DNA from 3 places in the Roseococcus sp. GW821-FHT12F05 genome. Region 2 is predicted to be linked to each of the others. Evidence: predicted binding sites of a transcription regulator. Region 2 holds the regulator's gene; each other region holds the start of a gene.

Region 1 (9,315 bases), 390 kb from region 2:
CGACCCAGCGCAGCGGGCCGCGCCAGACCTCCTCGCCGCTGCGGCCATGGCCCTCGGTGAGCAGCGCCATGTCGAGATGGCCATGGGCGAGCCGCTGGACCAGCTCCTCCGAGCTCATGCAGAGCACGTCGACCTCGATGCCCGGATAGGCCTCGCCGAAGCGGGCGAGGATGCCGGGCAGCCATTGCAGCGCGTAGTCGTCGGGGCTGCCGAGCCGCACCTGGCCGATGATCGGCGGGGCGCGGAAGGTGGTGATGATCTCCTCGTTGAGCGCGAGCAGGGTGCGGGCGCGCTCCAGCAGCCAGGCGCCCTTGTAGGTCGGCTCGAGCCCGCGCGGGCCGCGGCGCAGCAGTTCCTCGCCAAGCACCTCTTCGAGCCGGCGCATCTGCATGGAGACGGCGGATTGGGTGCGGCCTACGCGCTCGGCGGCGCGGGTGACGCTCTGGCCCTCGGCGATAAGGACGAAGCTGCGCAGCAGTTCGGGGTCGAGGCCGGCGGGAAGCATGGGGCAGATCATCACAAAAACTGATGGGGAACGTCAAGATTAGTCGTTTGAGTGATGCTTCCAAGATTGCGACTGTTTCCTTGCGCCTCAGATTCGGGGCGCGGAAACCCAGAAGGAATGTGTCATGTCCGCCGCCCGGCTCCTCTCCCCCTCCGCGTTCAGGCCCAATGCCGCGCTGGATGGCCAGAAGGATAGCTTCCTGTGGCTGGAGCACCTCACGCGATTCTGGCGCGCCTTCGAGACGCGCCAACACCTCGCGGAGCTGGACGAGCACATGCTGCGCGACATCGGCGTCACGCCAGCCGAGGCGCGATACGAGGCGCTGCGCAAACCCTGGGACGTCCAGGGCTGCTGACCGCCCCGCGCTAATCGGCGCTGGCCAGGCGGGTGGCGGGCAGCGCCCCCATCCGCCGCGCCTCGTCCATCGCCTCGCGGATGTCGAGGATGAAGACCTGGCGGCGATCGCCCTCGGCGAAGCCGGTCAGGTCGACCCCGGTCATCATGGCGAGGACCGGGGCGTTGCCCGGATCGGGCAGCGCGGTGGTCAGGCCCATCACCCGCCCGTCGCGGTCCACCACGGGGCCGCCGGAGAAGCCCATCAGGGCGCCGAGCCGGGCCGTGAAGCCCGGGCCGAACCCGCGCAGCTGGATCCAGGGCCGGGCCACGCGGCCGGTCGCGAGCGAGCGGCCGAGCCCCTCCGGTCCCAAAGCCCAGATCGCCTCGCTCTCGCTGGGGATGTCCGGCGCGAGGCTGGCAGGCCGGAGAAAACCCTCGGGCATGCGGAGCACGGCGAGATCCATGCGCGGCGAGGTGCCGACGAGGGTGGCCCTGGCCTCGGCGCCGCCATCGGCGCGGCGGACGGTCACGTGGCCTCCCGCCTGGCGCACCACATGGGCATTGGTGAGGAGATGCCGGCTGTCCACGGCGATCCCGGCGCCGACCGAGACGCCGCTGGCCTGCAGGCTGGCGAGGCTGTCGCGCGCCACGCGCGCGGCGGGCGTGCCTTCGGCCTGGACGGCCGGCAGAGGGGCACAGGCCACGAGGGAGGCCAGGACAAGCACCAGCACAGGCGCCAGCCGCGCGGAAAGGGTCATCAGGGGGTGCCTCCTTCGGGGGGACAAGGGGCAGAGTGATGGGGGGAGGTTAAGAAAACCCTTCTTCGGGCTGATTCGCTTTGGATTTTTGCGGAAGCTTTTGTGGCTCCGGATCCCTCCAGGCTCGACGCGAAGGTCCTTGACCAGGGCGGGTGGGGATACTAGAACATATAGAGAACATTCATCGCAACCCATATGTCCGTCGAAGCCCCCCTCCCCCACCCGACCGAGCCAGATCCGACTGATCGGGCGGCCCTCCTCGCCGGGCTGCGGGCGCGGATCGCGCGGCTCGACCCGGGCATGGCCGGCTTCGGCACCGGCCGCGCCGCCCTGCCCCTCTCGCCCGAGCTCGATGCGCATCTGCCCTGGAACGGGCTCCCCCTGGCCGGGTTGCACGAGGTGCTCTCGGCCGAGCCGGGCGCTGCGATGGGCTTCTCCGCGCTGCTGCTGGCCCGTGTCCAGGCCGCCCTGCCCGGCCGCTCCGTGCTCTGGATCGCGCCCGAGCCCGACGCCTACCCGCCTGGCCTCGCGCACCTCGGCCTCTCGGCGGCCGGCCTGATCCTGGTCCGCGCCCCGCGCCCGGCCGACGCGCTCTGGGCCGCCGAGGAGGGGCTACGCTGCCCGGCCATCGGCGGCGCCCTGCTTTTCGGCGCGACGCTCGACCTCACCGCCGCCCGACGCCTCCAGCTTGCCGCCGAGACGGGCGGCGGGATCGGCCTGCTGCTGCGCCCGGACGACGAGAGTCCAGGTCCGACCGCGGCGCTGACCCGCTGGCGGCTCTCCGCCCGCGCCTCGCCCGAGGCCGGCCCGCACCATCTGGGCGAGCCCGGCTGGGAGATCGCCCTGCTGCGCGCCCGCGGCGGACGGCCGGGCGCCTGGGTCGGCGAGTGGGACGCGGCGCGCGGGGAGCTGCGGACGCTCGCGCCCGCGCAGGCCGCGCCGGCGGCGAAGCGGAGGCGGGCGTGAGGAGGTTCGCCCCCCTGGATCTTTTTTACGGATGGAAGGTGCAGGAAACTCAGTTTCCTGCCGGGGTGTTTGAGGGGCAGAGCCCCTCAAGATTCCCCTGATGGGCAGCCGCCGCTTCGCCCGCACCCCGAGCCTCCCGCTCTTCGAGGGCGGCCTGCCCTGCGCGGCGCCGCCTTTGCCGCCAGCCCAGGCCGGCACGCCTCTAGGCGACCGTCGCTTCCTCATGCTGCATGGCGAGAGGCTGGCCGCCGAGCGCCCGGCCGTCTGGGCGCTGCGCTTCTCGCCGCTGGTGGGGATCTGGCGCGAGGAGGGCCTCCTCATCGAGACCACCGGCCTGCCCGACCGCGAGCCCGAGCTGCTGCGCCGCGTGCTGGGCGCCTTCGCCGCGGCTGGGGCAACCGTGCGCGGGCTGCTGGGCGGCGCGCCGGCCGCGCTCGCCGCCCTGTTGCGCGCCGGCGCGCGGCCGCAGGTGCTGGCGCCGGATCAGGAGGCCGCCGCCCTGCCCCGTCTGCCCGTGACCGCCCTTGCCCTGCCGGAGGAGATGATCCCGGCCCTGCATCGCCTCGGCCTGCGCGACGTCGCCGCGCTGGAGGCGCAGCCGCGCGGCCCGCTGGCCCGGCGCTTCGGCACCGCCATCGCCGAGGAGCTGGCCGCGCTGCGCGGCCGGGTCGCGCCCTTCACGCCGATCCGGCCGCCGCCGCGCCATGTCCAGGCGCGCGAATACCTTTCGCCGCTCTGCACCGCGCCGGCGCTGGAGTGGGCGACCGGCGCGCTGGCCGACCTTCTCTGCGTGGGGCTGCTGGAATCCGGCGAGGGCGCGCGGGCGCTCAGGCTGCTCGCCTTCCGCGGCGACGGCTCCTGGCAGGAGCTGCGCCAGGGGCTCGGACAGGCGAGCCGTGACCCCGCCCATCTCCGCCGGCTGCTCGGCCGCCGCATCGAGGAGCTGCAGCCGGAGCTGGGCTTCGAGAAACTGATCCTGGACGCCGAGGTGACCGAGGCGCTGCACGCCCGCCAGGCCGGCCTGCCCGGCGAGGAGACGCCGAAGGAGGCTCTTTCGGAGCTGCTGGACCGCCTGGCCCAACGCGTGCGCATCTGGCGGCTGGAGCCGCGGGACTCGCACTGGCCGGAGCGGGCGGTCCGGAAAGCGGATGCCTTCGAGCCGGTCGCCGAAGCCCCGGCCGCGCCGCGGCCGCTGCGGCTGCTACGGCGGCCCATCCCCGTGGAGGCCAGCGCCGTGCTCCCGGACGATCCACCCTTCCAGATCCGCCTCGGCCGGCGGGTGGAGCGCGTGGTCTCGGCCGAGGGACCGGAACGCATCGAGCCCGAATGGTGGCGCACGCCGGAGGACCGCCCGCCGCGCGACTATTACCGCGTGCAGCTCGCCTCGGGCGCGCGCTGGTGGGTCTGCCGGTGCGGCGCAGCGGGAAAGCCTGACGTGAGGTGGTTCATCCACGGGTTCCTGCCGTGACCGCCGCGGTCCTGCCCCTCCCCGCCCGGCGTCGCGCCGGCCGCGCGATGCCGATAGCCCGGAGCGCTGTCTTCGGCGAGCTGGGCGCCCTGTCCAACTTCACCTTCCTCGAGGGCGCCTCGCACCCGCACGAGTTCGCCATGGCCGCGGCGCTGCACGGGCATCGCGTGCTCGGCATCGCCGACCGCAACTCCATGGCCGGGCTCGTGCGCGGCTGGGTCGCCTGCCAGCGGGCCGTCGCGGACCTGAAGGAGGAGGGGATCGAGACGGAGCTGCGCTTCCTCGCGGGCGTGCGTCTCTGCCTGACCGACGGCAGCGAGTACCTCGCCTGGCCGACCGACCGCGCCGCCTGGGGCCGCCTCTGCCTCCTGCTCTCGACCGTGCGGATGGAGGCGCCCAAGGGCGAGTGCCCGATCACGCCCGAGCAGATGTACACGGCGATGGAGGGGCAGGTGCTGGCGCGGATGGCGCCGGATGCGCCCGACCGCGAATTCGCCTCCCGTCACGCCCGCGAGGCGCGGATGCTGCGCGAGCGGCTGGCACTGCCGCTGCTGCTCGCCGCGCAGACCCGTGCGCGCGGCGCCGACCGGCATCGGCTGGATATGCTGGCACAGGTGCCGGAGGCGCGGCTGATCGCGGCCGGCGGCGTGCGCTACCACGTGCCGGAGCGCCGGCGCCTCGCCGACGTGCTGAGCGCCATCCGCCTCGGCTGCACGGTGGACGAGCTGGGCTTCGCCGCCGAGCCCAATGGCGAGGCCTGCCTCAAGCCGGAGGAGGAGATGCGCCGCCTCTTCAACGGGCACGAGGAGGCGGTGGAACGCGTGGCCGAGGTGGAGGCGGCCTGCCGCTTCGACATGGAGCATCTGCACTACGAATATCCGGAGGAGATCCTCGACCCTGGCCGGACGCCGCAGGAGACGCTGGAGGCGCGCGTAGCCGAGGCCGTGCCGAGGATGTGGCCCGAGGGCGTGAAGCCGGAGGTGCAGGCACAGCTCGACAAGGAGCTCGGCATCATCGGCAAGCTGAAGTACGCGTCCTACTTCCTCACGGTGAGCGAGATCGTGCGCTACGCTCGCGATCAGGGTATTCTCTGCCAGGGTCGGGGCTCTGCTGCCAATTCGGCAGTCTGCTTCGCACTCGGCATCACCTCGCTGCGCCCTGAAACCTACAAGCTTCTCTTCGAGCGCTTCATCAGCGAGCAGCGTGGCGAGCCGCCCGATATCGACGTGGATTTCGAGCACGAGCGGCGCGAAGATGTCATCCAGCACATCTATCAGCGTTACGGCCGCCACCGCGCCGCCATCGCCGCGACGGTGATCCGCTACCGCAGCCGCAGCGCGATCCGCGAGGTGGGCAAGGCTCTCGGCATCGAGGAAGAGGCGACCGCTTTCATGGCCAAGGCCGGCGGTTCGCCCGGCAATGAGTCGAGCTGGGAGGAGATCGCCGAAGCCCATGGGCTCGACCTCTCGAACCCGCGCGTGAAGCTGGCCTGCGAACTGGCCGTAGAGATCAAGAATTTTCCCCGACATCTTTCCACCCATGTCGGCGGTTTCGTCCTGACGCGCGGACCGCTGACCGAATTCTGTGTCGTCACGCGAGCGGCGATGAAGGACCGCCACACCATCGAGTGGGACAAGGACGATATCGATGCGATGAAGATGCTGAAGGTCGATGTGCTCGGTCTCGGAATGCTGAGCTGCATCCGTCGTGCCCTGGATCTGACCGGCATCCGGGCGATGGCCGACATCCGCCAGGAGAGCAAGGCGACTTACGAAATGCTGTGCCGCGGCGAGAGTCTCGGCGTCTTCCAGGTGGAAAGCCGTGCGCAGATGAACATGCTGCCGCGCCTTAAGCCGCGTGAGTTCAAGGACCTTGTGGTGGAGGTCGCGATCGTGCGGCCCGGCCCCATCCAGGGCGACATGGTGCACCCTTACCTCCGTCGGCGGAATCGCGAGGAAGAGCCGAATATCCCCAAGGGCCTGGAGGAGGTGCTGGACTACACCATGGGCATCCCGCTCTTCCAGGAACAGGCGATGAAGATCGCCATCGTCGGTGCCGGCTTCTCCCCCACACGCGCCGACGAGTTGCGCCGCGCCATGGCGACCTTCAAGCACACGGGCGACCTGCCGAAGTTCCATCCCGAATTCATCGCGGGCATGGTGGCCAACGGCTACGATAAGGACTTCGCCGAGCGCTGCTTCAGGCGGCTCGACGGTTTCAGCTCCTACGGCTTTCCGGAAAGCCACGCGGCAAGCTTCGCGCTGCTGGTCTACATCTCGGCCTGGCTGAAATGCCATCGCACCACGGCCTTCACCTGCGCGCTGCTGAACAGTCAGCCCATGGGCTTCTACGCGCCGGCGCAGATCATCCGCGAAGCGCGGGACAAGGGCGTGCAGGTACTGCCGATCGACGTGACGATCAGCGGCTGGGATTCCGCACAGGAGGAGATTCCTGGCTCAAGCCGCCCACTTGGCCACAAGCTGCGTCATGCCCTCCGCCTCGGCCTCCGCCTCGTCAGCGGCCTCTCCGAGGACGCCGCCCTGCGCATCGCCGCCGCCCGCCCCTTCACCGACCTCCGCGACATGATCCTCCGCGCGCGGCTCGACCGCCGCAGCGTGGAGCGCCTCGCCGAGGCCGATGCCCTGCGCGGCCTCGGCCTCGACCGCCGCGCCGCCATGTGGGAGGCGGCCGCCATCGAGCGGGAGGTCCCGCTGGAGGCTCCTGTCGCCGAACCAGCCGCCCGCCTGCCCCGCACCACCGCCGGCGAGCAGGTGGTGCTGGACTACACCGCCACCGGCCTCAGCCTGCGCCAGCATCCGCTCACCCTGCTGCGCCCGGAGCTGCAGCGCCTCAAATCCGTCACCACCGCCGAATTCAACAAGGCTCCCCCCGGCGCCTGGCTGCGGCTGGCCGGTCTCGTGCTGGTGCGTCAGCACCCCGAGAGCGCCAAGGGCGTGATCTTCTTCACCATCGAGGACGAGCACGGCGTGGCCAACCTCGTGCTCTTCCGCGACATCTCGCAGCGCCACCGCGCCGAGGTGGTCGGCGCGCGCCTCGTCATCGCCGAGGGCCGGATGGAGCGGGCCGAGGGTCCCGGCCATCACGTGCCCATCCTGCACCTCGTGGTCCGCAGGCTAGAGGATCATTCCGGCCTGCTCCACACGCTGCACGAGCTGGACCTCGATCCCTCGAACGGAGTGATCGCGCCGCCGGACGGGATAAGGCCCTCTCCGAGGCCGAAAGGCCGGGGCCTCCGCCAGCCCAGCCGGGATTTTCATTGAAGCCTTCGATATAAATTTGCGAGTCATTCTCAATTGCACTACAACCTCCCGACACCGGAGGTTCTTCCATGGCGACTCGCGGCCTGCCCGCCTGGCCCCATCTCGGGCAGGATTCAGAAGCTTTGCCCGAGGCCGAGCGCCTGCTGCTGGACGCGGCCCGCGCCTGGGCCGCCGAAGGGCCGGCCGGCCCCATGGCCGAGGCTGCGCTCGTCCTGGCCGCGGGTGGCACAGAGGGCACGGCCCTCATGCTCGACCCGCTGCTGCGCGGCCTTCCGACGCTGCACCTCGCCGGCCCGCTCTGCCCGCACATCACCGAGACGGAATCCGCGCTGCTGCTGGCCGTCAGCGCGGCGCAGCAGGGCTCGCGCAGCCTGGCGCTCGGGCTGCTGCACCGGCTGGCGCCGCCGCTCACCGCCTATCGCGCCATGCCGCTGCTGGTGGGCCTCGCCTGCGCGCTCAAGCGCAGCGGGCACGTGCTCGCCGCGGCCTTCGAGCCCTCGCGCCTGCCGCGCGGATTATGAAGGGCGCGGCCCCCAGACGCCGGGCCGCACCGCCACCGCCGCCAGCACGCCATAGGCCGTGACGCCCAGCGCCACCGCCAGGAACTGCCCGTCCATCCCGAGGCCCAGGACGTCGCCAAGAAGCCAGCCGCCGCCCACCGCGATGCCGAGCCGCGACAGGCCGGCCGCCACCGGATAGCCCATCCGCCCCGCGCCCATCGCCGCGAAGTACATCGCCATGCCGAGGCCGAAGCCGCCGAAGGCCGGTCCGATGAAGCCCAGCGCCCGCGCCGCGATCGCCGCCACCTCGGCATCCGAGGCGAAGAGGTTCGCGAAGGTCAGCGGGAAGAGCGCCACGCTGACGCCGACCGAGGAGCAGACGCCGAGCGCCATCAGCCCGCCCACCCAGGCGGTGCGCCGCGCCGTCTCCCAGTCGCCCTGCCCGACCGAGCGCCCGACCAGCGCCGTCAGCGCCGAGCCCACGCCGAAGGCCAGCGGGATCATCATGAACTCCAGCCGGGCCGAGACGCCGTAGGCCGCGACCGCGACGGGCCCGTAGGAGGCGAGCCGCGCCGTCACCAGGATGGTCGCCATGTTCGCCACCAAAGCGAGGCAGCAGGCCACGGCGCCGACCGCAAGGATGCGCCGGAACAGCGGCCAGCGCAGCTGCACGCGCAGGTCCAGCCGGAAGCCGGCGGCGCCGGAGGACACCACCATCGCCATCACGACAGCCGCGCCGCAGAAGCTGATCGCGAAGCCGACGCCGATGCCCACCAGCCCGAGGCCGAAGAACTCGCTGAGGAAGAAGGCGAGGATCGGGTAGGAGATCCAGGCGAAGTTCAGCACGCGCGCGGCCAGCGCGTGCTTGCCGGCGCCGCGCAGGATGGAGCCGAGCGTATTGGCGAGCCAGGCCGGGACCGCGCCCAGGCCGAACAGCGCCATCGAATAGGGCACGGCCGCCGCCGCCGCCTCGGCGCCGCCGATCAGCGGCAGCACCGTCCCCGGCAGGATCGCGAGCACGATCACGAACATCGCCGCGAAGCCCAGTGCGATGAGCAGCGCGTGCACCGCGAGCTGCGAGGCCTCCTCCTCCTTCTTCGCGCCCAGCGCGCGGGCGATGGCGCTCACCACGCCGCCGCCCATGGCGCCGGCCGACATCTGGCCGAGCAGCAGCGAGAAGGGCAGCACCACCGCCCAGCCCGCCAGCGCCGTGCGGCCGAGGCGCGCTGCGATCACCGTCTCCATGAGCAGCGCCAGCACCTGCAGCGCGGACATCAGCGAGGTCGGCGCGGCCAGCGCCAGGATGCGGCGCGCGAGCTCGCCATGGGTCGGGCGCGCGATGAGGGTGACCACCGTCTCGGAGGTGCTCATGCGAAGCGCTCCACGCCGAAGGGCGTCAGGTCGGTGTTGGGTGCCGGGCCCAGCATCGCCGCCGCCAGCAGCGCGCCCGTCGGCGCCGAGGCGGTGAGGCCGAGATGCCCGTGCCCGAAGGCGCACCACA
Region 2 (9,315 bases):
ATAGAAGGCCCCCTCGCCCGGGTTCAGCTCGTACTCGACGCCGGCGATGGCGCAGGCTTCCTTCAAGGCGCCTTCGGCACGGTCCCAGGTGGCGTCGTCGCCGGCACGCACCTCCGGGCGATCGCTGAACTTCACGCGGAACTCGCTGAAGCCAAGGTCCCGATAGATGCCGGAGAGGAGCGCCACGAAGCGCACGGTCTCCTGAGCGATCTGGTGCTCCTCGCAGAAGATATGCGCGTCATCCTGGGTGAAGGCCCGGACGCGCATGATGCCATGCAGCGAGCCTGAGGGCTCGAAGCGGTGGCAGGCGCCGAACTCGGCCATGCGCAGCGGCAGCTCGCGATAGCTGCGGATGCCCTGGTTGAAGATCTGCACATGGCAGGGGCAGTTCATCGGCTTGAGCGCGTAGATGCGATCCGCCTCGTCCTTGTCCTCGACCTTCGCCTGGAACATGGCATGGCGGAATTTTTCCCAATGACCCGAGGCCTCCCAGAGCCGCCGGTCGACGAGCTGCGGGGTCTTTACCTCCTGGTAGTCGGCCGCATCCAGGCGGCGGCGCATGTAGTCCTCGACGGTCCGATAGAGCTTCCAGCCCTTTGGATGCCAGAAGACGCTGCCCATCGCCTCTTCCTGGAAATGGAACAGGTTCATTTCCTTGCCGATACGGCGATGGTCGCGCTTCTCCATCTCCTCCAGCATGTGGAGATAGGCGTCGAGCTCCTTCTGGTCGCGCCAGGCGGTGCCGTAGATGCGCGACAGCACCGGGTTCTCCGGCTTGCCGCGCCAATAGGCGCCAGCGACCTTGGTCAGCTTGAAGGCGGTGCCGATGTCCGCCGTGCTGCGCATGTGCGGCCCGCGGCAGAGGTCGATCCAGTCGCCCTGGCTGTAGAGGCTGATGGTCTCGCTCTCGGGCAGATCGCGGATGAGCTCGACCTTGAAGCGCTCCCCCTTCTTCGTGAAGAGCTCGATCGCCGCCTCCCGGCTCACCACGCTGCGCTGGAAGCGCGCGCCACGGCCGATGATCTCGCGCATCTTCGCCTCGATGGCGGCGAAGTCCTCCGGCGAGAAGGGCTCATTCCGGGAAAAATCGTAGTAGAAGCCGTTTTCGATGGACGGCCCGATGGTGACCTGGGTTCCCGGAAACAGCTCCTGCACGGCTTCGGCCAGCACATGCGCTGCATCATGCCGGATGAGGTCCAGCGCCTCGGGATCGCGGCGCGTGATGAAGCGCAGCGAGGCATCCGACGCGATGGGTTCGGAGAGGTCGACGAGCTTACCATCCACCTCCATGGCGAGCGCCGCCTTGGCCAGACCGGGCCCGATCGCCGCGGCCACGTCCGTGCCGGTCACCGCGCCGTCGAACTGGCGGATGGAACCGTCGGGAAGGGTAATCGCGGGCATCTAAATTTCTCTTGCTGTGTCTGGCGTGGAAGCGAACGGCGGACCATGGGGAGAGCGCCATGCCCGGTCAAGGCCCGGCGCATTGCCCCGAAGGCCCCAAGGCTGCAAAATCAAGCATGTCCCCAATGCCCGAATTGCGTAGCGCCATCTTCCTCGACTTCGACAACCTGGTCTCGGGCCTGCGGGATGGCGCCGGCAGCGAGATCGCACTGCGCTTTGCCCAGCAGCCGGAAACCTGGCTGGAGCGGCTGCTGGGGGATCGCCCGCGCCGAGCCCTGCTTCGGCGATGCTACATGAACCCCGCCGGCACCCTGGACGACGAGGATGGCTCCCGCTTCCGGTATTCGGAATTCCGCTGGGCCTTCATGGCGGCCGGCTTCGAGGTGATCGACTGTCCCAAGCTCACGCGGCTGAAGAACGCGGCCGACGTCCGTATCGCGTTGGACGCCATGGAAGCCATGCTGTCGCCCGCGCATTTTGACGAGTTCATCCTCCTCTCCACCGATTCCGATTTCGTGCCGCTGCTGCTGCGGCTGCGCGCGGCCGACCGGCGCACGCGGCTGGTGGCGCATCCGGAGGTCGGGCGCATCGTCCGTTCGGCCGCCGATGAGGTGATCGGGCTGGATCTGCTCGCGGGCTGGCTCGGCTGGCAGGCCTCGCCGGAGCCGGGGGAGGCCTTCGGCCCGCAAGGCACCGCAGATCTGCTCGGCGTTGTCAGAGACATCATGATGGAAGCGCAGGATCCGGTGCACGTCCCGCATCTCGGACAGATGGTGCGGAACCGGACCGGACAGACCCTGCGCGGCAGCGACTTCGCGGGCTACGGCTCGCTCGACGCGCTGCTGGCCGCGGCCGGTGGCTTCATCCGGCGCGACGGCCCGGGCGGCGGCCATGTGCTGCGGCCGGAATGGGCCGATCAGCCACCGGCGGCCTGAAGCACCTCGTCCACGGACAGCCCGGAGATCGGCTGATGGCGCAGGATCGTCACCGTCTGCCCGCGCGGCGCGCAGAGGGCAGGGTCGCTGTCCGATCCGAACAGCACGACCGTCGGGCATCCCATCGCCGCCGCCAGATGGGTGGGGCCGCTGTCATTGCCGATCGCCAGGCTGGCCCGGCGGGCCACGGCCGCCAGCTGCCGCAGGTCGGTGCGGCCGGTGAGGTCGATGGCCTGAGGCGCCAGGAGCTCGATCTCCCTGGCCAACGGGGCCTCGGTCGCAATGCCGCAGATCACCGACGGCATGCCGAGCCGCGCCGCCAAGGCCCCGAATCGCGCGGCGGGCCAGCGCTTCCCCGGCCGCCCGGCCGATGCGCCGGGAAGCAGCAGCGCGAAACGCGGCGGCAGGCCGAGAGCGGACACATCCGCGTCCAGCCAGTCGAGGTCCGGCCTGGGAAATTCAGCGATCCCCGCGGCGGCGAGTTGCCCGCGTTGCCGGTCCACGGTGTGGAGGTGATCACGGCGCGGGTTCGCATCCGGGTGCGAGGCGCCCCGCGCGATGCCGGACCACTCGGCGCGGTGGCCGACGAACATCCGATATCGCGAGGATCTCCTGGAGGTCTGCAGGTCGTAGACCCGATCGAAATCCGCGGCCCTCAGCCGTTGAGCGAGGCGCGCCACGGCGCCTAGGTTCCACCAGCTGGGCCTTCCATCCGACCAGACCCGATCGAACCAGGGGCTTTCGCCGGCAAGCGCCGAGAAGAGCCGCGTGGTCAGAAGCGTGATCTCGGCATCCGGGTGATGCCTCCGGATCGCGGCGAAGGGGCCGAAGGCCTGCACGAAGTCCCCAAGCGCGGCGAGCTTGATGACGAGGATGCGCTTGGTCACAGCAATTCCCGATAGACGGCCAAGGTCGCGTCCTGCATGGCCTCGAGCGTGGGAACGTCCCGACGGGCGGCCTCGCCGATCGCCGCCAGGCTTTCGGCAGGCATGGCCAGGACGCGGGTGATGGTGGCCGCCAGCGCGTCCGCATCGCCCGGAGGGGTGAGCCAGCCGGTGACCCCATCCACGACGGTTTCGCGGGGCCCACCCAGATCGGACGCGATGACGGGCCGTGCGAGGGCCTGGGCCTCCGTGACAGTCCGCCCGAAGGCTTCCGGCTCCGTGCTGGCATGGACCACGAGGTCCGCCGCAAGCATGGCCGCCGGCATGTCCGAGACATGGCCCGCGAAGCGCAGGCGATCGGCGACGCCCAGACCTTCGGCGAGGGCGCGAAGCTCATCCACGTAGCGCTCCCGGCCCACCAGATCCCCCGCCAGCACGGCGATCACCCCAGGGAGGCGATCCAGCGCGCGGATGAGGACGCCATGCCCCTTCCAGCGGGTCATCCGCGCCGGCAGCAAGACGACCGCAGCGTCCTCGGACAGGGACCACGCAGCCCGCAGCGCGCTCACGCGTGACGGGTCCACCCGCCCCGGGTCGAAGCGGCGCAGATCCACGCCGCGGGGGATCACCCGGATCGATCCGCTGTCGGCATGCGTTCGCCGGATGTGGTCCGCGATATGCTGGCTGATGGCGATGACCCGCTCGCCCCGAGCCATCACCGAATTGTAGAGCCGCTTTCCGGGCCAGCCCTCGCCATAGGTGCCGTGATAGGTGGTGACGAAATGCGCCCCGCTCCGCCGCGCCGCCAGCAGGGCGGACCAGGCCGGAGCCCGGGAGCGCGCATGGATGATGCGGACCTGCTCCTCGGCGGCGAGCTCCGCCAGACGGGCCGCGTTGCGCCAAATGCCAAAGGGGGACTTGGTGGCGAGCGGGAGCGTCACGTGCCTGGCGCCCAGCGCCTCCAGTTCCGGCACCAGCCGGCCGCCGGCCGATGCGACGATCGCCCGATACCCGGCGCCCTGGATCGCTTCGGCGATTTCCAGCGTCCCGCGCTCGACTCCACCGGAGTCCAGCGCGGGCAGGACCTGCAGGATGGCAGCGGGGCGTGACATGTGACGCGTTGCTAATCCCGGGCATGGACGACGGCAACCATGCGTGCCATCCGACCGTCATGCAGGAACGCATGGGCACCCTCGGCGACACGCCTCTCGCTTATCGCGCGCTGGATGGGAAGGGGCCGGGCGTCGTCTTCCTCGGCGGCTTCCACAGCGACATGACGGGCAGCAAGGCGGCCTATCTCGCGGAATGGTGCGCCGCCCGGGGGCGAGCCTACCTGCGCTTCGACTACAGCGGGCACGGTGCCTCCGGCGGGCGCTTCGAGGAGGGGACGATCGGCCGCTGGACCGCCGATGCGGCATCCGCGCTCGAAGAATTGACCCAGGGTCCGCAGATCCTGGTCGGCTCCTCCATGGGCGGCTGGATCGCGCTGCTGCTGGCGCTGCGCCATGCCGAACGGGTGGCCGGGCTGATCGGCATCGCCGCCGCCCCAGACTTCACGGAGGAACTGATGTGGGAGGAGTTTCCGGCCTCCGTCCGCGACCAGATCCAGCGGGAGGGATCCTGGATGCGGCCCAGCGCCTACGGCGGCGACTATCCCATCACACGCGCGCTCATCGAGGACGGTCGTCGGCATCTGATCCTCGGCGGCCCGATCGCGTTGGAGATGCCGGTCCGGCTGCTGCACGGCCAGGAGGATCCGGACGTGCCCTGGCGGCACAGCCTGCGCATCGCGGAGCGCGTCACTGGACGGGATGTCGAGGTCACGCTCATCAAGGATGGCGATCACCGCCTCTCGACGCCGGAAAATCTCGCGCTACTCGGGCGTACCCTGGGCGCGCTGCTCGGCGAGGATGGCGCGTAGGCCTTCCCGATAGCTGGGATAAGCCCATTCCAACCCCAGGGCGACCTTCGTCCCGGCACTGGAGACTCGACGATTCTCCGCCCAGAAGCTCCGGCCCATCTCGCTCATGCCGGCCCAGGCCTCGGCGAAGGAGAGGCCGGGCGGGGGCTCCATGCCGAGGAGGCGTGCAGCCTCCGCCGTGACCTCGGCCGGTTCTGCGGGCGCATCATCGGCCAGGTGAAGGATTCGGAGGCCAGTCCGGGGCGCATTCGCCAGCGCCGCCAGCACAGCGCGCGCAATGTCATCCCGATGGATGCGGCCGAAGGCGTGGCCCGGGCGGATGACCCGGCGCGCTGTCCCGGCCCGCAGGTCGTCGATGGCGCTACGACCTGGACCATAGATGCCGGCGGTGCGGAGCAGGTCGACGGCCGTGCCGGCCTCGAGCGCTGCCCATTGGCGCTCCGCCGCCAGCCGCCGCTGGCTTCGGGCCTGAGTCGCTGCCGGAGGAGTGCCCTCATCCACCCAGCCGCCCCCGCGATCTCCATAGACCCCTGTGGTCGAAAGATAGCCGACCCAACGCAGCGGTGCCGTGCGGAGAGCCTGTTCGTGAACGGCCCAGACAGGGTCGCCCGCCGGGCCGGGAGGCGCGGTGACGACGAGGTGCGTCGCGAGCGCATAGGGTTCCGGATCCGCGAAGCCGATCAACTGAACGCCGGCGGGCGCCGACGCCGCGACAGGGTCGCGGGCCGTTCCCATCACGCGGATGCCGGCGCGGGCCGCGAGCGAAGCGATCGCGGTGCCGCTGAAACCCAGCCCGATCACCAGCAGGGTCGTGTTCGAGGTCATGACACCCAATCTGTGCGTTGCCGCCACCGCGCGCCAGCACCGGCCGCCCCCGGAAGGGCTGACGGCCGACAAAACATTGGCCTGGCGCCATTTTCCGATTGACCGATTCGGGAGAACCTTCCTAGAACGAATTTCTAGTTGCCGGTTTGTTCACGCCGGCCCAAGGGGAACCCGGGGTTCCCCCCTTTGGGAGAGGTTCAGATCCGATGCTTACGCGGAAGCAGCATGAATTGCTCATGTTCATCAATCGGCATCTCGAGGAGACGGGCTTCTCCCCTTCCTTCGACGAGATGAAGGCGGCCCTCGACCTGAAGTCGAAATCCGGCATCCATCGTCTTATCACGGCCTTGGAGGAACGCGGCTTCCTGCGGCGTCGCGCGCACCGCGCCCGCGCGCTGGAGGTCATGCGGCTGCCCGGCAGCGCGGTGCCTCCGCGCATGGACGCCGCCGAGGAGGTCGCGCCGAACGTCGTGCAGGGGAATTTCGGCCGACCGCCCAAGCAGGACAAACCCAACGCCATCACCCTGCCGCTCTTCGGGCGCATCGCCGCGGGCATCCCGATCGAGGCCCTGCGCGATCAGGGGCAGGGCGTCGACGTGCCCGTCAGCATGCTGGGAAGCGGCGAGCATTATGCCCTGGAAGTCGCCGGCGATTCCATGATCGAGGCGGGCATTCTGGATGGCGACACCGTGGTCATCCGGCGCGGCGACTCCGCCGAGAATGGCGACATCGTCGTGGCCCTGGTGGACGAGAATGAGGTCACCCTGAAGCGCCTACGGCGGCGCGGGAATTCCGTGGCGCTCGAGCCGGCCAACCGGAACCACGAGATTCGAATCTTCGGGCCGGACCGGGTTCAGGTCCAGGGTCGGCTGATCGGGCTGATCCGCAGCTACTGACGCGCTACCTCGCGGTCAGGAGCTTCCAGTCCTCCGCCGCGAGGCTTTCCACCAGGCCTGAAAGATCGGCCTGGAGCTTGGGGAAGTTCGCGCTCCGCCGGATATGCTGCTCGTCCATGTAGAGCGGCCGCGCAATCTCCATCTGGATGACGTGAATGCCCTCCCGGGGGCGCCCGTAGTGCCGGGTGATGTAGCCACCGGCATAGGGGTCGTTGCGCCGCACGCGGTAGCCGAGCCCCTGCAGTCCCGCCTCCAGCACCCGCGTGACCCTCGGCGCGCAGGTCGTGCCGTGGACATCGCCCAGGACGAAATCCGGCGGGTCCAGCGCCTGTGCCGGGTGCGCCGGCATGGAGTGGCAATCGATCAGCAGGCACAGGCCGAAGCGGTCCCGGGTCTCGGCGATTAGGGATGTGAGGGCTGCATGATAGGGTTCCCAGCAGGAACGGACCCGGCGCTCGGCCTCCCAGAAGGAGAGGCGGTGACGGTAGATCGTCTCGCCGGTCGCCACGACCCGCGCGATCGTCCCGAGGCCGGCGCCCACACGCGGGCTTGCGCTGTTCACCCAGCTCGGCAGCGGCGTGTCGAACATGCCCGGGTCCAGCTCCCAGGGCTCGCGGTTGGCGTCGCACCAGGCGCGCGGGAAGCGCGCGGCCAGAAGCGGAGCTCCCAGGGAGGGGGCCGCGGCGAAGAGTTCGTCCACGAAGGCATCCTCGCTCCGCCGGATGCCGACCGCGTCCAGCCGGGTCGAGGCCAGGAAGTCGTCGGGATAGTCGCGGCCCGAATGCGGCGAGGCGAAGACGAGTGGGCTCGTCTGTCGCTCTGGTCGCAACAGGTCATAGGGCGGGGAGTGAGTGGCCAGATCATCCATGCAGAGCAAGCATTAGGCCATGGCAACGGATTTTTGTCACTCGGCTGCCGTATTGGGCATATGGCCGAGAGCCGATTCGCACTTCTCCCGAGCCTGCGCCCGCAGATCGGCGGCCCCCGGCGGCCGGATCCGGTCAAAACCGGCGAAGCCGCCCAGGTTGCCCGGAGGGTGTGGCCTGAACCGGGCGTCCATCCCGGATTCCACGAGCCGTCCCTCCTGTCGAAGCCCGGCGAGATCGGCCAGTCCGAGCCCCAGCGACGAGTCGTGGCCCGGCCGTCCGCCCCGGGCGCCTGCCTCAGCCTCTCCCAGCCGCATGGCCTGCTTCCTCCCGATCGGCTTTATACCCCAGCATCCTTGTGCGACCCTCGACACAATCACAAGGAGGATAACGCCATGCCCGATGGTTCGAGCGAGGCCCCCACGCCCAATGCGGCCGCGATTGCGGAACTGGCCAACAACCTGTCCGACCTGCTTCGGCTGCGGACGCTGCCCTTCGGCATGAAGCTGTTCCGCGACCGCACCGAGATGGAGGCCGTCCCAGGCCTGCGCCGGCCGCAGGAGGGCCGGCGCTTCTCCACGTGCCAGCTCGTGACACAGGCCCGGATGGCCGGTTTCACACTCGCCATCACGCATGACAATGTTCCGGAATTCAGCAATTGCGGCGGCGTCATCGGCCTGAACGCTCCCTCAGAGCTCTATACCTCGGGTCGAAAGATGGACGGCGTCTGGTTCCAGAACATCGAGGCCTCGGCCGCGCACCAGGCACAGATGCCGCGGGTGCCGCCGGAATATCATGGTCTCGTCGTCTCGCCGCTGCGCTCGGCGAGGCTCGACCCGCCGGACGTCTGCCTCTTCTACGGCAATCCCGCCCAGATGATCCTCTTCATCAACGGCCTGCAGTGGCGGAACTACCGCCGCTACGACTTCTCGATCACCGGCGAAAGCGCCTGCGCCGACAGCTGGGGTCGCGCGCTGCGGGATCGGACGGTCTGCCTCTCCCTGCCCTGCTACGCCGAGCGTCGCTACGGCGGCGTGGCCGATGACGAAATGCTCATGGCCTGCCCGCCGGGCGATCTCGCCCGGGCCGTCGAGGGGCTGAAGGGACTGTCCAAGGCCGGGCTGCGCTATCCGATCATGCCCTACGGCCCGCAGGTCGATCCGGCCCAGGGCATGGGAAAGAGCTACGCGGGCAAGGCCTAATTCGCCCCGCCATATCGGGGCCGCGCCAGGCCTTCCTCGACCAGGAAGGCCAGCACGGCATCGGTCAGCGGCTCGCGGACCTCATCGGGCAGGATGATGGCTGTCTTCGGCCCGCCGTCGATGTCCCTGAAGGTTGGAAGATGGATCGAAGTGCCGGCCTGCGGCAGCCGCCGCGCCTGCACCCCCTGGATCAGGAAGACCACCCCGGCGAGCTGCACCTCCACATCGACCATCGCAAAAAGGGTCTTGCTGGCGATGCGCCGCGCATTGCTCACCACGAAGGTAAGGAGGGCAGTATCGGCGGTGTCCTGCATCGCGATGGCCAGCCCCCAAAAATGTCTGGTTGACCGTACTAAATCAGCGACAAGCTCCATTTCAATGCTTA
Region 3 (9,315 bases), on a different contig from region 2:
GCCCCAGATGGTGTACTGGCCATCGAGGCTCGAGCCGGGCGCGAACATGATGAAGAACTGGCTGTTCGCGGTGTTCGGATCCTGCGTGCGGGCCATGCCGCAGGTGCCGCGCAGGAAGCGTGCGCGGGACGGCGGGCTGAACTCGGCGCGCAGGTTCGGCAGGTCGGAGCCGCCGGTGCCGGTGCCGGTCGGGTCGCCGCCCTGGGCCATGAAGCCCTCGATCACGCGATGGAAGGGCGTGCCGTTGTAGAAGCCGCGCCGCGTCAGGAGCTTGATGCGCTCGACATGCAGCGGCGCAAGGTCGGGGCGCAGGCGGATGGTGACCCGGCCATTGTCCTTCAGCTCCATGATGAGCGTGTTCTCGCGGTCGGGAGCGCCCTGGGCGATAGCCCGGTCGGCCCCGGCAGCGGTGGCCCCGGCGATGATCAGGGGCGTGGTCAGCAAGGCTCGGCGATTCATGAGCGATCCTCCGTGGTGGGGATATGGTCGGGCCTCGCGGCCCTATTCGGCGGCTTTCTTGCGCGTCTTCGCCAGCGTCCGCTCCAGCGTGAGCGGAGGCACGAAGCTCGTGATGTCGCCGCCGAGCTGGGCGATCTCCTTCACGAAGCGCGAGGAGATGAAGTGGTTGCGCTCGCTGGCCATGAGGAAGACCGTCTCGATCTGCTGGTCCAGCCGCGCGTTCATGCCGGCCATCTGGAACTCGTAGTCGAAGTCGGTGACGGCGCGCAGCCCGCGGAAGATCATCTGCGCGCCGACCTCGCGCGCGAAGCCGATCAGCAGGCCGGTGAAGGGCCGCACCTCGATCGTGCAGCCCGTGCGCGCGGCGATCTGGTCGGTCTCGGCGCGGACCAGCTCGGCGCGCTCCTCCAGCGGAAAGAGCGGGCCCTTGCCGATGTTCATGGCGACGCCCACGACGAGCTTGTCCACCAGCCGCGCGGCGCGGCCGATGACGTCGAGATGCCCGTTCGTGACCGGGTCGAAGGTGCCCGGATACAGGGCGATGCGCTCAACCATATTCAGGACCTTCCCCCGCACTTTCCCCGGCATTGTCCGAGGTGTTTTCCGAGGAATTCTCCGAGCTGTTCTCCCCGGGGCCTTCCTCGGCATCCTCCACGACGGGGAAGCAGCTCATGACGCGCTCCGCCTCGTCCATCCTCTGCAGCATGACGCCCTGCGAGGTCCGTCCCGTCTGGCGCACCTGGTCCGCCTCGAAGCGGATGGCCTGGCCGCCATCGGTCATCAGCATGATGTGGTCGCCCGAGGTGACGTTGAAGGTGGCGACCACCTCCGACCCCGTGCGCCGGCTTAGCGTGATGTTGCCGATGCCCTGGCCGCCGCGGCCGGACACGCGATACTCATAGGCGCTGGTGCGCTTGCCGAAGCCGCGGTCGGTGACGGCGAGCAGGAACTGCTCCGCCGCCTCCAGGTCGGCGACGCGCTCGGCGCTGAGCGTGACCTCCTCGACCGGAACCTCCTCGGTCTCCTCCACGGGGACAGGGGCCTCGGCGACCTCCTCGCCGGCGGCGCGGCGCTTCTGGGCCGCCAGCTTCAGATAGGCCGTCCGCTCCTCCGGGCTGGCCTCGACATGCCCGAGCACGGCGAGCGCGATGACCGAATCGTCCTTGATGAGCCGGATGCCGCGCACGCCCGTCGAGTCGCGGCCGGCGAAGACGCGCAGCGTGTCGGCATCGGCCACGAAGCGGATGGCACGGCCGCGGCGCGTGGCGAGCAGCACGTCGTCGCCCTCGCGGCAGGTGGCGACGCCGATCAGCGAATCGCCCTCGTCCAGCTTCATCGCGATCAGCCCCGACGACCGCACGTTGCGGAAGTCGCTCAGCCGGTTGCGGCGGACATTGCCCTGCACCGTCGCGAAGACGAGGTGCAGGTGCTCCCACAGGCTCTCGTCCTGCGGCAGCGGCAGCACGGCCGTGACGGACTCGCCCTCGGCCAGCTGCAGCACCTGGCGCAGCGAGCGGCCCTTGCCGCCCGTGCCGCCCTCGGGGAGCTGCCAGACCTTCTCGCGGAACACGATGCCGCGGCTGGTGAAGAACAGCACCCACTGATGGGTGTGGCCTACGAAGCTGCGCACCACCACGTCGTCGGCGCGCGTCGAGGCCGCGCTGCGCCCCCGCCCGCCGCGATGCTGCGCGCGGAAGACGTCGAGCGCGGTGCGCTTCACATAGCCGTCGCGCGTCAGCGTCACGATCATCGAGGCCGGTGCGATCAGGCTCTCGTCGTCGATGTCGGCGGCATAGTCGGCGATGCGCGTCAGGCGCGGCGAGTGCAGCGTGGCGCGGACGGCCAGCAGCTCCTCGGTCATCACCTCCATGCGGCGCGGGCGGCTGGAGAGGATCTCCAGCAGCTCCATGATCTTCGCGCCGACCTCCTTGAGCTCGGCGTCGATCTTCTCGCGCTCGAGCCCGGTCAGGCGCTGCAGCCGCAGCTCCAGGATGCCGCGCGCCTGGGCCTCGGTGAAGCGCATCGTGCCCTCGGCCGAGAGCTCGTTGCCCTCGTCCTGCACGAGCGCCACCAGCGGCGCCACGTCCACGGCCGGCCAGTCGCGCGCCATCAGGGCCACGCGGGCGGCGGCGGCGTCGGGGCTCGCCCGGATGAGGCGGATCACCTCGTCGATATTGGCCACCGCGATGGCGAGGCCGATCAGGTTATGCGCCCGCTCGCGCGCCTTCGCGAGGCGATGGCGCGAGCGGCGCAGGATCACCTCCTCGCGGAAGGCGATGAAGGCCAGCAGCGCGTCGCGCACGCCCATGAGCTGCGGCCGGCCGCCGTTCAGCGCGAGGAAGTTCACGGGGAAGCTGATCTGCAGCGAGGTCATGCGGTAGAGCTGGTTCAGTACCACCTCGGCCACCGCCTCGCGCTTGAGCTCGATCACGATGCGCAGGCCCGAGCGGTCGCTCTCGTCGCGCAGGTCGCTGATGCCCTCGATGAGCTTCGAGCGGACGAGCTCGGCGATCTTCTCCATCAGGACCGACTTGTTGACCTGGTAGGGGATCTCGCTGACGGCGATGGCCTGCCGTCCGCCCTTCATCTCCTCGATCTGGCAGTCGGCGCGCAGCGGGATGGAGCCGCGCCCCGTCTCGAAGGCCGAGCGGATGCCCGCGCGGCCGAGGATGATGCCGCCCGTCGGGAAGTCCGGGCCGGGCATGATCTCCATGATCTGGTCGAGCGTGGTGTCCGGATCCTTCACCAGCGCCAGGGTGGCGTCGATCACCTCGGTCGGGTTGTGGGTGGGGATGTTGGTCGCCATGCCGACGGCGATGCCGGCCGCGCCGTTGACCAGAAGGTTCGGGAAGGAGGCCGGCAGGACGCGCGGCTCCTTCTCGGATTCGTCGTAGTTCGGCTGGAACTCGACGGTGTCCTCATCGATGCCCTCGAGCAGCGCGGCGGCCGCCTTGGCCAGCCGGACCTCGGTGTAGCGCATCTGCGCCGGCGGATCGCCGTCCATGGAGCCGAAGTTGCCCTGGCCGTCGATGAGCGGGATGCGCATGGAGAAGGACTGCGCCATCCGGACGGTCGCGTCGTAGATCGAGGCGTCGCCATGCGGGTGATACTTGCCCATGACGTCACCGACCACGCGGGCGGACTTCCGGTGCGGCTTGTCGAAGGTGTAGCCGGCCTCGTGCATGGCGAAGAGGATGCGCCGGTGCACGGGCTTGAGGCCGTCGCGCACGTCGGGGAGCGCACGGCTCACGATGACGCTCATCGCGTAATCGAGATAGGAGCGGCGCATCTCCTCTTCGAGGGCGACGGGCGCGACGTCCTGCGGTTTGGTGTCGTCTTCGGCCAAGGGAAAGTCCTGGTTGGTGGAACCTAGGGGCTATGCCCCGGGAACCTGGCAGGGTGAACGTGTACGTTCACCGTTTCCTGCACCTTACATCAGTGAAAGGGTCCAGGGCCAAAAGCCCTGGCGGGGAGCGCGAGGGGCAGGGCCCCTCGCAAGGTCGTCAGAACGGAATATCGTCGTCCATATCCGCTTTCTTCCCCGAATCCCATCCGCCCGACTTCGGCGGCCCGCTGCGCGCCGGCGCCGAGCTGCGCTCGCCGTAGCCGCCGCTCTTGGCGCCGCCGCCGCCATACTCGCGCTCCTCGCCCATGTCACCGCCGCCCGAGGCCCGGCCGCCGATCAGCGCGAGCTCGCCGCGGAACTGCCGCAGCACGATCTCGGTCGAGTAGCGGTCGGCGCCCGACTGGTCCTGCCACTTCCGGGTCTCAAGCTGGCCTTCGACGTAGACCTCGCTGCCCTTCTTCAGATAGCGCTCGGCGATCTCGCCCAGCTTCTCGTTGAAGATGGCCACCGAGTGCCACTCGGTGCGCTCCTGCTGGTTGCCCTCGCGGTCCTTGAAGCGCTCGCTGGTCGCCAGGCGCAGGTTCACGACCTTCCCGCCATTCTGGAAGTTCCGCACCTCGGGGTCCTTGCCGAGGCGCCCCAGGATGATCACCTTGTTCACTCCGGCCATGGGCCGCGCCTCCTTCAGATCGGCCGCGGAAACTACCTTTTCCGCAGCAAGCGGGCCAGCCCCGGCAATTTCCGGGGTCCTGGGCCGTTTTCATGCTTTGCGCCGCAGCATATATGGTGCAGACAGCGTGAACACAATATGAACATCCAGCCCCCCGGAGCCCTTGTCCATGCCGCGTGATGCCGCCGATCCCAACGTGAAGGGGGAGCTCATCCGGATTCGGGGCGCCCGCCAGCACAATCTGAAGTCGCTGGACCTGGACCTGCCGCGCGGGAAGCTGGTGGTGCTGACGGGGTTGTCGGGCTCGGGCAAGTCGTCGCTCGCTTTCGACACGATCTATGCCGAGGGGCAGCGGCGGTATGTCGAGAGCCTCAGCGCCTATGCGCGGCAGTTCCTGCAGCTCATGCAGAAGCCTGACGTGGACAGCATCGAGGGCCTCTCGCCGGCCATCTCGATCGAGCAGAAGACCACCTCGCACAATCCGCGCTCGACGGTCGGCACGGTGACGGAGATCCACGACTACATGCGCCTGCTCTGGGCGCGGGTGGGCGTGCCCTATTCGCCGGCGACCGGCCTGCCCATCGAGGCGCAGACCGTCAGCCAGATGGTCGACCGCGTGATGGACATGCCGGAGGGCACGCGGCTGCTGATCCTGGCGCCCGTCATCCGCGGCAAGAAGGGCGAGTACCGCAAGGAGCTCGCCGAATACCAGCGCCGCGGCTTCGAGCGCGTGAAGATCAACGGCACGCTGATGCAGATCGGCGACGCGCCCAAGCTCGACAAGAAGCTGAAGCACGACATCGAGGTGGTGGTGGACCGCGTGGTGGTGCGCGAGGGGCTGGCCCAGCGGCTGGCGGACAGCTTCGAGACGGCGCTCGCCCTGGCCGACGGCATCGCCTATGCGGAGAACGCGGATACCGCGGAGCGCACGGTGTTCTCGCAGAAATTCGCCTGCCCCGTGTCCGGCTTCTCGATCGAGGAGATCGAGCCGCGGCTGTTTTCGTTCAACTCGCCCCAGGGTGCCTGCCCGACCTGCGACGGGCTGGGGACGGAAAGCTTCTTCGACCCGGCGCTGGTGATCCCGAACCCTTCGGCAAGCCTGAAGGCCGGCACGATCGCGCCCTGGGCCGGCAACGCCAGCACGCCCTATTTCGACCAGACCCTGGCCTCGCTCGCCGCGCATCTGAAGATCGACCTGAAGGCCCCGTGGGAGAATCTCCCGGAGGAGGCCCAAAGCGCCATCCTCTTTGGCACCGGCAAGGAGCCGGTGACGCTCAAGTACAAGGACGGGCTGCGCGCCTATGAGGTGCAGAAGCCCTTCGAGGGCGTGATCTCCAACCTCGAGCGCCGCTTCCGCGAAAGCGACAATCCCTGGGTCCGCGAGGACATGGCTCGCTACCGGGCAGACAAGCCCTGCCACGCCTGCAGCGGGTATCGGCTCAAGCCGCAGTCGCTGGCGGTGAAGGTGGCGGGCTCGCATATCGGCGAGGCCTCGGCGCTCTCCATCCGGCGCGCGCGCGAGTGGTTTTCCGCGGTCATGCCCACCCTCACGCCGCAGCGGCAGGAGATCGCGCGGCGCATCCTGCGCGAGATCGAGGACCGGCTGCAGTTCCTGGTCGATGTGGGGCTGGACTACCTGTCGCTCGCGCGTTCCTCCGCCACGCTCTCCGGCGGCGAGAGCCAGCGCATCCGGCTGGCGTCGCAGATCGGCAGCGGGCTGACCGGCGTGCTCTACGTTCTGGACGAGCCCTCCATCGGCCTGCACCAGCGCGACAACGAGCGGCTGCTGGTCACGCTTCGGCGCCTGCGCGACCTAGGCAATTCGGTGATCGTGGTCGAGCATGACGAGGATGCGATCCGCAGCGCCGACTGGCTGGTGGATATCGGCCCCGGTGCCGGCAAGGCGGGCGGCACGGTGGTGTCGCAGGGCACGCCCGAGGATGTGGCGAACGATCCCGACAGCCTGACCGGCGCCTATCTCTCGGGCCGCCGCGAGATCCCCATGCCGGAGGTCCGCCGGCCCTTCGACAGGAAGCGCATGCTCCGCGTCGTGGGCGCGACGGGCAACAACCTGAAGGACGTCACGGCGGAGTTCCCGCTCGGCACCTTCACGGCGGTGGCGGGCGTCTCGGGCGGGGGAAAATCCACGCTGGTCATCGAGACGCTGTTCAACGGACTCAGCCGTAAGCTGATGGGCGCTTCGGTGGTCCCGGCGCCGCACCAGCGCATCGAGGGGCTGGAGCTGATCGACAAGGTCATCGACATCGACCAGTCGCCCATCGGCCGCACGCCGCGCTCCAACCCCGCGACCTACACCGGCCTCTTCGCGCCGATCCGCGACTGGTTCGCGGAGCTGCCGGACAGCCGCTCGCGCGGCTACAAGCCCGGCCGCTTCAGCTTCAACGTGAAGGGCGGCCGCTGCGAGGCCTGCCAGGGCGACGGCGTCATCAAGATCGAGATGCACTTCCTGCCCGACGTCTACGTCACCTGCGACACCTGCAAGGGCAAGCGCTACAACCGCGAGACGCTCGAGGTGAAGTTCCGCGGGAAATCCATCGCCGACGTGCTGGACATGACGGTGACCGAGGGCCGCGAGTTTTTCTCCGCTGTCCCCACCATCCACGAGAAGCTGCGCATGCTGGAGGAGGTGGGCCTCGGCTACATCCATCTGGGACAGCAGGCGACGACGCTCTCGGGCGGCGAGGCGCAGCGCATCAAGCTGGCCAAGGAGCTGAGCCGCCGTGCCACGGGCCGCACGCTCTACATCCTCGACGAGCCCACCACCGGCCTGCACTTCGAGGATGTCCGCAAGCTGCTGGAGGTGCTCCACCAGCTCGTGAACACGGGCAACACGGTGCTGGTGATCGAGCACAACCTGGAGGTCATCAAGACGGCCGACTGGGTGCTGGACCTCGGGCCGGAGGGCGGCGAGGGCGGCGGGCGGATCGTGGCCAGCGGCACGCCGGAGGAGATCGCGGAGAGCCCGGCCAGCCATACCGGCCGGTTCCTCAAGCCGATCCTGGCGCGGCACCCGAAGGTCGGCGTGAAGAAGGCGAAGAAGAAGTAGCCTCGGGCCTCACGATGCGGGCGGGCGGGCGCCTCGGCCGGCGCCCCAGCGGGACAGCGCGGCCAGGAGCTTGCCCCGCTCCACCGGCTTGGCCAGGTGATCGTCGAAGCCCGCCGCCATCATGGCGTGGACCTGTCCGGGCAGCGCGTTGGCGGTCAACGCCACGATTGGCAGTCCGGCCGCCGGCCCGGGCATGGCGCGGATGCGGCGCACCGTGGCGCTGCCGTCCAGGCCGGGCATGCGCTCGTCCATCAGGATCAGGTCCGGCAGGGGCTGCTGCTCCAGCAGGGCCAGCGCGCTCAGGCCGCTCGGAGCCTGGACGACCTGGTGGCCGGCCGATTTGAGCAGTTCCGCGGCGACGAGCCGGTTGGTCGCGATGTCGTCCACCACCATGATATTCAGCCCCGCCGGCGGGCCGGCGGGAAGAGCCGGGGCGCCCTCGGCATCGTCGGGCTTCGCCGAGGGCAGAGGCAGCGACAGGATGAAGCGGCTGCCGCAGCCCTCCGGACCGTCCTCATGCCTCAGGTGGCCTCCCATGGCGCCGGCCAGCGAGGCGCTGATCGCCAGCCCCAGACCGCTGCCGCTTTGGGCCTCGTCCCCGCTGGCCTGGACGAACTCCTCGAAGAGATGCGCCCGCAGCGCCGCCGGCACGCCGCTGCCGGTGTCCGTCACGGCGAAATCCACCCTCCCGTCCCGCGTCGAGGTTTCCAGCGTGACCGTGCCGCCCGGTGGCGTGAAGCGGATCGCGTTCGCCAGCAGGTTCATGAGGATCTGCCGCACCCGCAGGGCATCGGCGGTGACGGCCGGCGGCAGCGCCGGGTCCAGCCGCAGGGACAGCTCCACGCCCCGTGCGGAGGCCGCGTCCCGGACAAAGGTGAGCGTGGCGTCCAGGAAATCCGCCAACCGGAGCGGCCGGGGCTCCGAAAGGAAGCGGCCGGCCTCGATCCGCGAGAGGTCCAGCACGTCGTTGAGGATCGCGAGCAGGTGCCGGCCGGCCTGCTCCAGCGTCTCGGCCTTCCGCCGCTGCTCTGGCCCGAGGCTGGAATCCGCCGCCAGCACCTGGGCCAGGCCCAGCACGGCGTTGAGCGGCGTGCGCAGCTCATGGCTCATCCGCGACAGGAACTGGGTCTTGTGCAGGCTCGCGCGGTCGGCTGCGTCGCGGGCCGCGGCCAGCGCGGCGGTCGAGCGCGCCTCGGCCTTCTCCTTGACCAGGGCGACGAGGAGCAGGGTACCCCCGCTCAGCAGGACGACGTTGAGCAGCAGCAGGGCGCCGAGCCAGTAGGCATGGGGCAGCTGGCCGTCGACCCGGGGCGAGAAGTTCAGGGTGAAGCCGGTGAGGGCCAGATAGGCGAAGGTCGTGCCGGCGAGCAGCATGATGAAGAGCGGCCGCGAGGGCAGGGGCAGCGCCCGCTGCCCGCGGATGAACTCCATCAGTGTCAGCATGTTGTAGGTGATCAGGAGAGTGGCGGTCAGTGCCACGCGGGCGTCCGGGCTGGCGTAGAAGCCGGGAATCCGGCAGGCGGCGAGCCAGATCACCGCCCCCATCAGCATGGCTCCGGGCAGTGCGCGCCGGCCCTCGAACTGGCGCGCGCCGGTCCAGCCCAGCCCGAAGCTGACGCAGAGCATCGCGTTGCCGAGATCGATCGAGATCCCGTCCGGCACCAGGCCGCGAAGGCCGAGCATCACGGTGCCGAGCGCGCTGAGGAGCCGGGTCAGCGCCCAGCTGGCCAGCGCCGGCTCGCCCCGGTCGCGGGTCCAGAGCCACAGCATCGC

Evidence for each region. Region 2 encodes LexA, which represses DNA repair genes until DNA is damaged. Its sites were predicted from a motif close to TGTTCTANNTANGTTC; they were not measured.
Region 1: a site for LexA is predicted at 1,764-1,779, ahead of AC1ROY_RS04795 (ImuA family protein). Genes of this name have one in related genera too.
Region 3: a site for LexA is predicted at 4,605-4,620, ahead of uvrA (excinuclease ABC subunit UvrA). Genes of this name have one in related genera too.

What each region holds. Positions count from the first base shown of each region.
Region 1 covers NZ_JBXAQB010000002.1:2,812-12,126, forward strand. Annotated here, with positions in the region: gene AC1ROY_RS04780 (LysR substrate-binding domain-containing protein) at 1-505, opposite strand, end outside; gene AC1ROY_RS04785 (DUF1127 domain-containing protein) at 630-860, shown strand; gene AC1ROY_RS04790 (trypsin-like peptidase domain-containing protein) at 871-1,599, opposite strand; gene AC1ROY_RS04795 (ImuA family protein) at 1,795-2,565, shown strand; gene AC1ROY_RS04800 (DNA polymerase Y subunit UmuC family protein) at 2,666-4,033, shown strand; gene AC1ROY_RS04805 (error-prone DNA polymerase) at 4,030-7,314, shown strand; gene AC1ROY_RS04810 (hypothetical protein) at 7,383-7,835, shown strand; gene AC1ROY_RS04815 (MATE family efflux transporter) at 7,830-9,185, opposite strand; gene AC1ROY_RS04820 (NAD(P)/FAD-dependent oxidoreductase) at 9,182-9,315, opposite strand, start outside.
Region 2 covers NZ_JBXAQB010000002.1:389,453-398,767, forward strand. Annotated here, with positions in the region: gene thrS (threonine--tRNA ligase) at 1-1,401, opposite strand, end outside; gene AC1ROY_RS06675 (NYN domain-containing protein) at 1,413-2,336, shown strand; gene AC1ROY_RS06680 (glycosyltransferase family 9 protein) at 2,318-3,223, opposite strand; gene AC1ROY_RS06685 (glycosyltransferase family 4 protein) at 3,220-4,332, opposite strand; gene AC1ROY_RS06690 (alpha/beta hydrolase) at 4,356-5,141, shown strand; gene AC1ROY_RS06695 (Rossmann-fold NAD(P)-binding domain-containing protein) at 5,094-5,966, opposite strand; gene lexA (transcriptional repressor LexA) at 6,173-6,862, shown strand; gene AC1ROY_RS06705 (N-formylglutamate amidohydrolase) at 6,867-7,730, opposite strand; gene AC1ROY_RS06710 (hypothetical protein) at 7,767-8,045, opposite strand; gene AC1ROY_RS06715 (DUF169 domain-containing protein) at 8,124-8,930, shown strand; gene AC1ROY_RS06720 (hypothetical protein) at 8,927-9,244, opposite strand.
Region 3 covers NZ_JBXAQB010000004.1:27,077-36,391, forward strand. Annotated here, with positions in the region: gene AC1ROY_RS12000 (peptidylprolyl isomerase) at 1-459, opposite strand, end outside; gene coaD (pantetheine-phosphate adenylyltransferase) at 502-1,014, opposite strand; gene gyrA (DNA gyrase subunit A) at 1,007-3,805, opposite strand; gene ssb (single-stranded DNA-binding protein) at 3,963-4,475, opposite strand; gene uvrA (excinuclease ABC subunit UvrA) at 4,645-7,542, shown strand; gene AC1ROY_RS12025 (ATP-binding protein) at 7,552-9,315, opposite strand, start outside.